DNA from 3 places in the Streptomyces sp. JK94 genome. Region 2 is predicted to be linked to each of the others. Evidence: riboswitches for the same ligand, from Rfam matches in the RefSeq annotation. Region 2 holds a riboswitch; each other region holds the start of a gene.

Region 1 (3,553 bases), on a different contig from region 2:
TCCTGTGCGCCGCGGCCGTCGGCGTCTGCCTCTCGGCGTACGCCCTGATCACCGGCCGTTCCCCGGCGGAGGCGGCGCTGTCCGGTCAGGCGACGCTCGGCCGGCTGGCCGCGGACCCGCACGCCTGGTCCGTGGGGGCGCTGGTCGCGCTGGTGGCGTGCAAGGGGCTGGCCTGGGGCATCGCGCTGGGCAGCATGCGCGGGGGGCCGATCTTCCCGGCCGTACTGCTGGGCACGGCGACGGCCGTGGCGTGTTCCGGTCTGCCGGGCTTCGGTGCGACCCCGGCCCTCGCTCTGGGCATCTCCGCCGCCGCGGCGGCGGTGACGGGGCTGCCGCTGGCCAGCGCGGTACTGGCGGTGCTGCTGGTGGGCGAGGACGCCCACGACCAGATGCCGTTGATCGTCGTCGCGTCGGTCGTCGCCTTCGTCGTCGCCCAGCTGGTGCGCCCGACCCGGCCGGCGGCGGGCGGGAGCCCGCGCGGCGAGGCGGAACGGTGAGCGAGCACCGGGCGGGCCGCCCGCGGGGCGTCCGGCACCCGGCGCGCCCCTGGCTGACGCGGGCCGGCTCCGCGGTGGCCGTGGTCGTGGCCTACTTCCTCCTCCCCCTGGACCACCTGGGCCCGCGGCGTCCCGTACTGAGCTGGGTGCTGTTCACCCTCGTCCTGACCGTCGTGGCCGCGCTGCTGCTCCGGCAGATCCACCACGTGTTCACCAACCGGACGGACTCCCGGCCCGGAGCGGTGCTCTCCCTGCTGATCGTCCTGACCGTGCACATCTTCTCGGCCGCCTACTACGCCCTCGCCAAGCAGCAGGGCGAGTTCACCGGCCTCGGCACCCGCGTCGACGCCCTGTACTTCACCGTGGTCACGCTGGCGACCGTCGGATACGGGGACATCACCCCGCGCGGCCAGACGGCCCGCATCGTGACCGTCCTGCAGATCGCCTACAGCTTCGTGTTCCTGACCGCCGCCGCGACCGCGCTCACTCAGCGGCTGCGCGAGATGGTGGTCCGGCGGACGGAGCGGGACCGGCACGGCTGACGGCACCGGCACGGCTGACGGCACCGGCACGGCTGACGGCACCGGGGTGAACGCGCGCCGGGGGGCGCCCGCGCGGACCGACCGTGTCCGTGCGGCGTGCGCCCCCTGGAGGGCCGCTTGTCACCGCCCCGGTGGGAGCACTACTGTCACCACGCCTTGGTGAACGGGAAATCCGGTGTGATGCCGGTGCGGCCCTCGCCACTGTGAATCGGGAAGTCCGGCTCCGGCCCTCGCGGGCAGCCACTGGGTCCTTGCGACCCGGGAAGGCGGAGCACGGGCGGTGGTACCCGTAAGCCAGGAGACCGGCCAAGGCGCGTCGTCCATCCACGAGGTGCTGGAGAGGGTCTGCTGAGTCATGCACATAGCCGAGGGCTTTCTGCCTCCGGCGCACGCGATCGCCTGGGGTGTCGCGTCCGCGCCGTTCGTCGTCCACGGAGTACGGTCACTCACCCGTGAGGTCAGGGAGCACCCGGAGAGCACCTTGCTCCTCGGCGCCTCCGGAGCCTTCACGTTCGTGCTGTCGGCCCTGAAGCTGCCGTCCGTCACCGGAAGTTGTTCGCACCCGACCGGCACCGGTCTGGGCGCCGTCCTCTTCCGGCCGCCGGTCATGGCGGTGCTGGGCACGATCACCCTGCTCTTCCAGGCGCTGCTGCTCGCCCACGGCGGGCTGACCACGCTCGGCGCCAACGTCTTCTCGATGGCGGTCGTCGGCCCCTGGGCCGGATACGCCGTCTACCGGCTGCTGCGCCGCTCCGGGGCGCCGCTGATGGTCGCGGTGTTCTCCGGAGCGTTCGCCGCCGACCTGTCCACCTACTGCGTCACCAGTGTGCAGCTGGCGCTCGCCTTCCCGGACCCGAGCAGCGGGTTCCTGGGCGCACTCGGCAAGTTCGGCTCCATCTTCGCCGTCACGCAGATCCCCCTGGCGGTGAGCGAGGGCCTGCTCACGGTCGTCGTGATGCGGCTGCTGGTGCAGTCCAGCAAGGGCGAACTGACCCGGCTGGGCGTCCTGCCCGCCGGCTCCGGCGGGACCCGGTCCGGCCGGAGCACGTCCGACGAGCCGGGGGCGGTGGCCCGGTGAGCCGCAACACGAGGATCAACGCCCTGCTGCTGCTCGCCGTGGCCGCGCTGGCGGTGCTGCCGCTGGTGCTGGGGCTCGGCGACCACAAGGAGGAGCCGTTCGCCGGTGCCGACGCCGAGGCGGAGACGGCGATCACCGAGATCGAGCCGGACTACGAGCCGTGGTTCTCGCCGCTGTACGAGCCGCCCTCCGGGGAGATCGAGTCGGCGCTGTTCGCCGTGCAGGCCGCGATCGGCGCGGGCGTACTGGCCTACTACTTCGGGCTGCGCCGGGGCCGGCGGCAGGGTGCGGAGCGGGCGGTGGCGACGGCGCGGCGGGACGCTTCCGAAGGGGACTGAGTGCTGCCGATCGACGCGGCGGCGCACAGCAGCCGGTGGCGCCGCCGCCATCCCGTGGACAAGGCCGTGCTCGGGCTGGGGCTGACCGTGCTCGCCGTCTCGCTGCCGCCCTGGCCCGGCGCGGCGCTGGTGCTGGTGACGGCCCTCACGGTGCTGCTGGGCCCGGCCCGGGTACCGGGGCGCCGGCTGTGGCGCGCGTACCGGGTGCCGCTGGGTTTCTGCGCGACCGGGGCGCTGCCGCTGCTGGTGCAGGTCGGCGGCCCGGACGGGTTCCTGACGGCGGCGGGCGGCGGCCCGGCGCGCGCCGGTGAGCTGCTGCTGCGCACCTCGGCGGCCTCCCTCGGGGTGCTGCTGTTCGCGTTCACCACACCGATGTCCGACCTGCTGCCCCGCCTGGCACGGGCCGGGGTGCCCGCGCCGGTGGTCGACGTGGCGCTGGTGACGTACCGGATGAGTTTCCTGCTGCTCGACTCGGTGCGCCGGATCCGTCAGGCACAGGCGGCGCGGCTGGGGCACACCACCCGGGCCGCCGCCTGGCGTTCGCTGGGCGGGCTCGGCGCCACGGCGTTCGTGCGGGCCTTCGACCGGGCGGCGCGGCTCCAGTCCGGACTCGCGGGGCGCGGTTACGACGGCACCCTGCGCGTCCTGGTGCCCGAGGCACGCGTCTCGGTGCCCTTCACGGCGGCGAGCCTCGTCCTGCTGGCGGCGCTGGCCGCCCTCACCCTCGTACTGGAAGGGCCGCTGTCGTGAGCGAGACGTGCGGGAGGGCCGGGACGGCCGCGGCGTGCCCGGTCGCCCTGCGGGGCGCGTCCTTCGCGTACGAGGAGGGCCCGGACGTGCTCGCCGGCCTGGACTTCGAGGTGCGCGAGGGGCGCGCGCTCGCATTGCTGGGCCGCAACGGCAGCGGCAAGACCACGCTGATGCGGCTGCTCAGCGGCGGGCTCAGGCCGCGCACCGGGACGTTGACGGTCGACGGCGAGCCGGTGGTCCACGACCGCAAGGGGCTGACCCGGCTGCGGACCACGGTGCAGCTGGTGGTGCAGGACCCGGACGACCAGCTCTTCGCGGCCTCGGTGGGGCAGGACGTGTCCTTCGGCC
Region 2 (3,553 bases):
GAGACCGGCATCCGTCCCGAGGTCATTTTCGCCGCCCTGGTCGGCGCGATCCTCTGGAACCTGCTGACCTGGCTGGTCGGGCTTCCGTCCAGCTCCTCGCACGCCCTCATGGGCGGTCTGATCGGTGCCGCCATCGCCTCGGCGGGCGTCGGCGCGGTCCACGGCGACGTGCTCGTCACCAAGGTGCTCCTCCCGGCGATCGCCGCCCCGCTCGTCGCGGGCATCGCGGCGATGCTCGGCTCGCGGCTGACGTACCGGCTGGGCCGCAAGGCCGACGGCGAGGCCGCCAAGAAGGGCTACCGCGCCGGGCAGATCGCCTCCGCCGGCCTGGTCTCCCTGGCCCACGGCACCAACGACGCCCAGAAGACGATGGGCATCATCACCCTCGCCCTGGTCGCGGGCGGCGCCCTCACCCCCGACTCCGACCCGCCCATGTGGGTCATCCTGTCCGCGGGCATCGCCATCGCGCTCGGCACCTACCTCGGCGGCTGGCGCATCATCCGCACCATGGGCAAGGGTCTGACGGACCTCCAGCCGCAGCAGGGCTTCGCCGCCCAGACCAGCGCCGCCACGGTCATCCTGGCCTCCTCCCACCTCGGCTTCTCCCTCTCCACCACCCACTCGGTCTCCGGCGCGGTGATGGGCGCGGGCCTCGGCCGCAAGGGCGGCGTGGTGCGCTGGTCCACGGCCACCCGCATGTTCGTCGCCTGGGGCCTGACCCTGCCGGCCGCGGCCCTGGTCGCCGCGATCGCCGAATGGGTCTGCGGCCTGGGCGACTGGGGCACCGGCCTCGTCGCGGTCTTCCTGGTCGCCTCCAGCGCCGCCATCTGGAAGATTTCCCGGCGCGAGGTCGTCGACCACACCAACGTCGTCGACGACGCCGAGCCCTCCGGTGTGGTGACCACGGCGATGGCCGCCGTGTCGCCGCCGCCGACGGGCGCGGCCGAGGAACTGGCCGCCGCCGTCCCGGCCTCCGCGCCCGACTCCAAGGCCCCGTCGGCCACCACCACCGTCTGAGCCCGCCCCCGGGTACGAAGGAAGCGAACCTCCATGAGCATCGACTGGGCAGCTCTCGGCTCCGTCTTCGGGGTCAGCCTCGTGGCCACCGTGGCCCTGGTGGGCCTGTTCACCCTCGGCATCACCGGTCTCTCCCGCCAGGAGCGGGCCGCCGCACAGGGCGGCTCCGCGGTCCTCGCCGTCACCGGCGCGTACGCGTGCTTCGCGGCCTGCGCGGCGGCGGTGGCGTACGGGATCCACCTGATCGTCGCCTGACCCGCCGCACCCCCGTGAGGCGGGGCGCGGGACGGATCACCACCGTCCCGCGCCCCGCCTCTTCGCGCGCCGGCGCACCCCTCCCGCGTGTGGGCCTTCGCACACTCCCCCGCCGCAGGTCAACGCCAGGTTGACGGGTGTTCGCGGGGCGTGGTGGACTGCCCGAGCCAATACGGCGGCAGGAGAGGAAGCCCGGTGCGAATCCGGCGCGGTCCCGCCACTGTGACCGGGGAGCGACCCCCGGGAGCCAGGAACTCTCACCGCCGTGCTCTTCGAACCAGGGCGCGGACACCCTGAGTGAGGACCTATCGCCATGCACGGCTGCCGTTCCCGGCTCACCAGCGACACACTTCGCCTCCCCCTCCCCCCGGTGGGTTGAGCCGTGCGCGCCGAACGCGTCTTCGCGTACGGCGCCGCCGCCGGCCTCCTCGGCGACCTCCTCCTCGGCGACCCGCGCCGCGGACACCCGGTCGCCGCGTTCGGCCGTGCCGCCGGTGCCGTGGAACGGGTGCTGTGGCGCGACCACCGCGGGTGGGGCGCGCTGCACACCGCCGTGTGCGCGGGTGGCGCCGCCACCCTCGGGCTGGCCGCCACCCGCGCCGTGCGCCGCTCCCCCACCGCCTCCGTCGCGCTGACCGCCGCCGCCACCTGGTCGGTCGTCGGCGGCACCTCGCTCGCCCGCGAGGCGTCCGCCATCGGCCGGGCCCTTCAAGCCGGTGACGTCGAGGCGGCCCGCGCGCGGCTGCCGCACCTGTGCGGGCGGGACCCGCAGGCGCTGGACGCCGACGGGATCGCCCGGGCGGTCGTGGAGTCCGTCGCCGAGAACACCTCGGACGCGGTGGTGGGCGCCCTGGTGTGGGGCGCGTGGGGCGGGGTGCCCGGCCTGCTCGGCTTCCGGGCCGTCAACACCCTGGACGCGATGGTCGGCCACAGGTCCCCCCGGTACCGCCGCTACGGCTGGGCGTCGGCCCGTCTCGACGACCTCGCGGGCTGGCCCGGCGCCCGTCTGACCGCCGTCCTGGCCGTGGTGGCCGGCGGCGATCCGCGGGGCGCCGTACGGGCGTGGCGTGCCGACGCCGCGCGGCATCCGAGCCCCAACGCCGGTCCGGTGGAGGCGTCCTTCGCGGGCGCCCTGGGCGTGCGGCTGGGCGGGACGCTCTCCTACGGCGGGCGGGTCGAGCACCGGCCCGTCCTCAACGGGGCGGCCGGTCGCGCCGTCCGGGCCGGTTCCGGCGACATCGACCGGGCCGTACGGCTCTCCCGGCGCGTGGGCTGGCTGGCGCTCGGCGTATGCGTGGGCGCGCGGCCGGCGGCCCGCCGGGCACTCACGAAGGGACGTGACGCATGAGCGGTGGCCTCCTCGTCGCCGGCACCACCTCCGACGCCGGCAAGAGCGTCGTGACGGCCGGGATCTGCCGCTGGCTGGTGCGGCAGGGCGTCAAGGTCGCGCCCTTCAAGGCGCAGAACATGTCGCTGAACTCCTTCGTGACCCGCGAGGGCGCCGAGATCGGGCGGGCCCAGGCCATGCAGGCGCAGGCGTGCCGGGTGGAGCCGACCGCGCTGATGAACCCGGTGCTGCTCAAGCCGGGCGGTGAGCGCAGCAGCCAGGTCGTGCTGCTCGGCAAACCGGTCGGCGAGATGAGCGCCCGCGGCTACCACGGCGGACGGCAGCAGCAGTTGCTCGGTACCGTGCTGGACTGCCTGGCCGAACTGCGGGGCACGTATGACGCGGTGATCTGCGAGGGGGCGGGCAGTCCGGCCGAGATCAACCTGCGCCGGACCGACATCGTGAACATGGGGATCGCCCGGGGCGCCGGGCTCCCCGTCCTGGTCGTCGGCGACATCGACCGGGGGGGCGTCTTCGCGTCCTTCTTCGGCACGGTGGCCCTGCTGTCGCCCGCGGACCAGGCGCTGGTCGCCGGGTTCCTCGTCAACAAGTTCCGGGGCGACGTGTCGCTGCTGGAGCCGGGGCTGGAGATGCTCCACGGGCTCACCGGGCGGCGGACGTACGGCGTCCTGCCCTTCCGGCACGGGCTCGGCATCGACGAGGAGGACGGGCTGCGGGTCTCGCTGCGCGGGACGGTGCGGGAGTCCGCCGTCGCGCCGCCGGTCGGCGAGGACGTGCTGCGGGTCGCCGTCTGCGCGGTGCCGCTGATGTCCAACTTCACGGACGTGGACGCGCTGGCCGCCGAACCCGGCGTCGTGGTGCGCTTCGTGGACCGGCCGGAGGAGCTGTCCGACGCGGACCTCGTCATCGTGCCGGGGACCCGGGGGACGGTGC
Region 3 (3,553 bases), on a different contig from region 2:
CATGTCGATCGCGGCCGCGAACCTCTTCACCCGCAACATCTACAAGGACTTCATCAAGCCGGACGCCACCCCGGCCCAGGAGACCAAGGTCTCCAAGCTGGTGTCCCTGCTGGTGAAGGTGGGCGCGCTGGTCTTCGTCCTGGGCATGGACAAGACGGTCGCGATCAACTTCCAGCTGCTCGGCGGCATCTGGATCCTGCAGACCTTCCCGGCTCTGGTCGGCGGACTGTTCACCCGCTGGTTCCACCGCTGGGCGCTGCTCGGCGGCTGGGCGGTCGGCATGGTCTACGGCACGGTCGCCGCGTACGGTGTCGCCTCGCCGACGCAGAAGCACTTCGGCGGCTCCTCCGACGAGATCCCCGGCATCGGCGAGATCGGCTACATCGGCCTCACCGCCTTCGTGCTGAACGTCCTGGTCACCGTGGTCCTGACCTTCGTCATGAGGGCGGTCAAGGCGCCCGACGGCGTCGACGAGACCAAGCCGGGCGACTACACGGCGGACGCGGGCGACCCGGGCGTCGAAGTGGAGCTGCCGCCGGCCACGGCGGGCACCTCGCACTGATCCCCGACAACGCGGCGGGCCGTCGGAGAAATCCGGCGGCCCGCCGCCGTACCCGTCGGGCACACTCGGCTGCATGGACTTCGTGATCCGGCAGGCGGCGACGGACGAGTACGACACCCTCGGTGAGATCACCGCGCAGGCGTATCTGCGGGACGGCCTCCTCGACTTCGGGGAGAGCGACGCGTACCTCGGCGAGCTGAGGAACGTCGCCAAGCGTGCGGCGGCCGCCGAGGTGCTGGTCGCCGCGGCGGACGGCCGGGTGCTCGGCGGCGTGACCTTCGTGCCGTCCGGCGGCCCCATGGCCGACATCGCCCGGCCGGGCGAGGCCGAGGTACGGATGCTCGCCGTCGCCCGCGAGGCACGCGGACGCGGGGTGGGCGAGGCCCTCGTACGGACCTGCGTCGACCGTGCCCGGGCCGTCGAGGGCTGCGCGCGCGTCGTGCTGTCGACCCAGCGCGCCATGCGCAGCGCCCACCGCCTCTACGAACGGATGGGCTTCGCCCGCACGCCCGACCGCGACTGGAACCCGCTGCCGGGACTCGACGGCATCACGCTCCTCACCTACGAACTGACGCTCTGACACCAGCGCCACCCCTCGGCGGCCCCTCCGCGACACAACATCTGGGGGTGCTCACCGAACGCGGCACAAGATGTATGCTCGTGCTCGCTGTCGCCGCAGGGGAATCCGGTGCGAATCCGGAACTGTCCCGCAACGGTGTACTTGTGTGTATCCGCGCGTCTCCGCACGGGTGCACACGCATGTCCAGTCCGAGGACCTGCCGACAGTGCGCCCGTGCCGTCCCGGTCCGGGTGCCTGACGTCCGGGCCTCGTGGAGTGGGCCGGTGGACGCGACGCCGTGTGCGCTCGTGAGCTGCCCCCTGCCCTCCGCCAGGCCCCGTGCCGAGCGAGGGAGTGCTCCACGTGACCATCGCGCCAGCCGATCCGGCTTCAGCGACTCCGGTGACGACTTCAGCGACCGAGGAGCCCGACGGCCCCGGTGCCGCGCTGCTGCGGACCCTGACCGAGCTGACCGCCGACCTCCCCGGCGCCGATCCCGGCCGGGTGGCCGCCGCCGCGCTGCGCGGCCGGTCCGCCCGCGCCGACGAGGCCGAGCTGCGCGAACTGGCCACCGAGGCGGCGGCCGGACTCATCTCGGAGGACCCGGTCTACTCCAGGCTGGCCGCCCGCCTGCTGACCGTCGCCATCCGCGCCGAGGCCGCCTCCCAGGGCGTCACCTCCTTCACCGGGTCGGTCGCCACCGGCCACCGCGAGGGCCTGATCGCCGACCGCACCGCCGCGTTCGTACGGCTGCACGCGGACCGCCTGGACGCGCTGATCGACCCGGCCGCCGACGACCGCTTCGGCTACTTCGGGCTGCGCACGCTGCACAGCCGCTACCTGCTCCGGCACCCGATCACCCGCAAGGTCGTCGAGACGCCCCAGGACTTCATGCTGCGGGTGGCCGCCGGACTCGCCGAGGACGACACCGCGCGTTCGGTCGACGAGGTCGCGGCCCTGTACGGGCTGATGAGCCGCCTCGACTACCTGCCCTCCTCCCCCACCCTGTTCAACTCCGGCACCCGGCACGCCCAGATGTCGTCCTGCTACCTCCTCGACTCCCCCAAGGACGAGCTGGACTCCCTCTACGACCGCCTCCACCAGGTGGCCCGCCTCTCCCAGCACGCCGGCGGCATCGGCATCGCCTACTCCCGCATCCGCTCCCGCGGCTCCCTGATCCGCGGCACCAACGGGCACTCCAACGGCATCGTCCCGTTCCTGAAGACGCTGGACGCCTCGGTCGCCGCCGTGAACCAGGGCGGCCGGCGCAAGGGCGCGGCGGCGGTCTACCTGGAGACCTGGCACGCGGACGTCGAGGAGTTCCTGGAGCTGCGGGACAACACCGGCGAGGACGCCCGCCGCACGCACAACCTGAACCTCGCCCACTGGGTGCCGGACGAGTTCATGCGCCGGGTGGACGCCGACGGCCCCTGGTCGCTCTTCTCCCCCGCCGACGTGCCCGGGCTGACCGACCTGTGGGGCGAGGAGTTCGACGCCGCCTACCGCAAGGCCGAGGCGGCGGGGCTCGCCCGCAGGACCCTTCCCGCCCGCGAGCTGTACGGCCGCATGATGCGTACCCTCGCGCAGACCGGCAACGGCTGGATGACCTTCAAGGACACCGCCAACCGCACCGCCAACCAGACCGCCGAGCCGGGCCACGTCGTCCACTCCTCCAACCTCTGCACGGAGATCCTGGAGGTCACCGACGACGGGGAGACGGCGGTCTGCAACCTGGGCTCGGTCAACCTCGGCGCGTTCGTCGACCGGGCGAGCGGCGACCTCGACTGGGAGCGCCTGGACGCCACCGTCCGCACCGCCGTCACCTTCCTGGACCGGGTCGTCGACATCAACTTCTACCCGACCGAGCAGGCGGGCCGCTCCAACGCCCGCTGGCGCCCGGTCGGCCTCGGCGCGATGGGCCTCCAGGACGTCTTCTTCCAGCTCCGCCTGCCCTTCGACTCGCCCGAGGCCAAGGCCCTCTCCACCCGCATCGCCGAGCGGATCATGCTCGCCGCGTACGAGACGTCCGCCGGCCTCGCCGAGCGCAACGGCCCGCTGCCGGCCTGGGAGAAGACCCGCACCGCCCGGGGCGTGCTGCACCCCGACCACTACGGCGTCGAGCCCGCCTGGCCGGAGCGCTGGGCGGCGCTGCGCGAGCGCATCGCCGCGACCGGCCTGCGCAACTCCCTGCTCCTCGCCATCGCGCCGACCGCCACCATCGCCTCCATCGTCGGCGCCTACGAGTGCATCGAGCCGCAGGTGTCCAACCTGTTCAAGCGCGAGACGCTCTCCGGCGAGTTCCTCCAGGTCAACTCGTACCTGGTGAACGACCTCAAGCGGCTCGGTGTCTGGGACGCCCGCACCCGCGAGGCGCTGCGCGAGGCGGGCGGCTCGGTGCAGGACTTCACCTGGATCCCCGAGGACGTCCGCGC

The links. Region 2 has a riboswitch for cobalamin ahead of ACVV2G_RS03490 (cobalamin biosynthesis protein). Riboswitches for the same ligand answer to the same signal wherever they lie in the genome.
Region 1: linked by a shared signal. The riboswitch ahead of ACVV2G_RS29740 (energy-coupling factor ABC transporter permease) and the one ahead of ACVV2G_RS03490 (cobalamin biosynthesis protein) in region 2 are both predicted to bind cobalamin.
Region 3: linked by a shared signal. The riboswitch ahead of ACVV2G_RS04570 (ribonucleoside-diphosphate reductase subunit alpha) and the one ahead of ACVV2G_RS03490 (cobalamin biosynthesis protein) in region 2 are both predicted to bind cobalamin.

What each region holds. Positions count from the first base shown of each region.
Region 1 covers NZ_JBSICH010000043.1:37,942-41,494, reverse strand. The annotation lists gene ACVV2G_RS29750 (chloride channel protein) at 1-497, shown strand, start outside; gene ACVV2G_RS29745 (potassium channel family protein) at 494-1,039, shown strand; cobalamin riboswitch at 1,180-1,364, shown strand; gene ACVV2G_RS29740 (energy-coupling factor ABC transporter permease) at 1,395-2,117, shown strand; gene ACVV2G_RS29735 (energy-coupling factor ABC transporter substrate-binding protein) at 2,114-2,455, shown strand; gene cbiQ (cobalt ECF transporter T component CbiQ) at 2,456-3,205, shown strand; gene ACVV2G_RS29725 (ATP-binding cassette domain-containing protein) at 3,202-3,553, shown strand, end outside.
Region 2 covers NZ_JBSICH010000003.1:85,380-88,932, reverse strand. The annotation lists gene ACVV2G_RS03500 (inorganic phosphate transporter) at 1-1,017, shown strand, start outside; gene ACVV2G_RS03495 (hypothetical protein) at 1,051-1,272, shown strand; cobalamin riboswitch at 1,411-1,550, shown strand; gene ACVV2G_RS03490 (cobalamin biosynthesis protein) at 1,655-2,620, shown strand; gene ACVV2G_RS03485 (cobyric acid synthase) at 2,617-3,553, shown strand, end outside.
Region 3 covers NZ_JBSICH010000005.1:36,366-39,918, forward strand. The annotation lists gene mctP (monocarboxylate uptake permease MctP) at 1-562, shown strand, start outside; gene ACVV2G_RS04565 (GNAT family N-acetyltransferase) at 636-1,142, shown strand; cobalamin riboswitch at 1,217-1,360, shown strand; gene ACVV2G_RS04570 (ribonucleoside-diphosphate reductase subunit alpha) at 1,485-3,553, shown strand, end outside.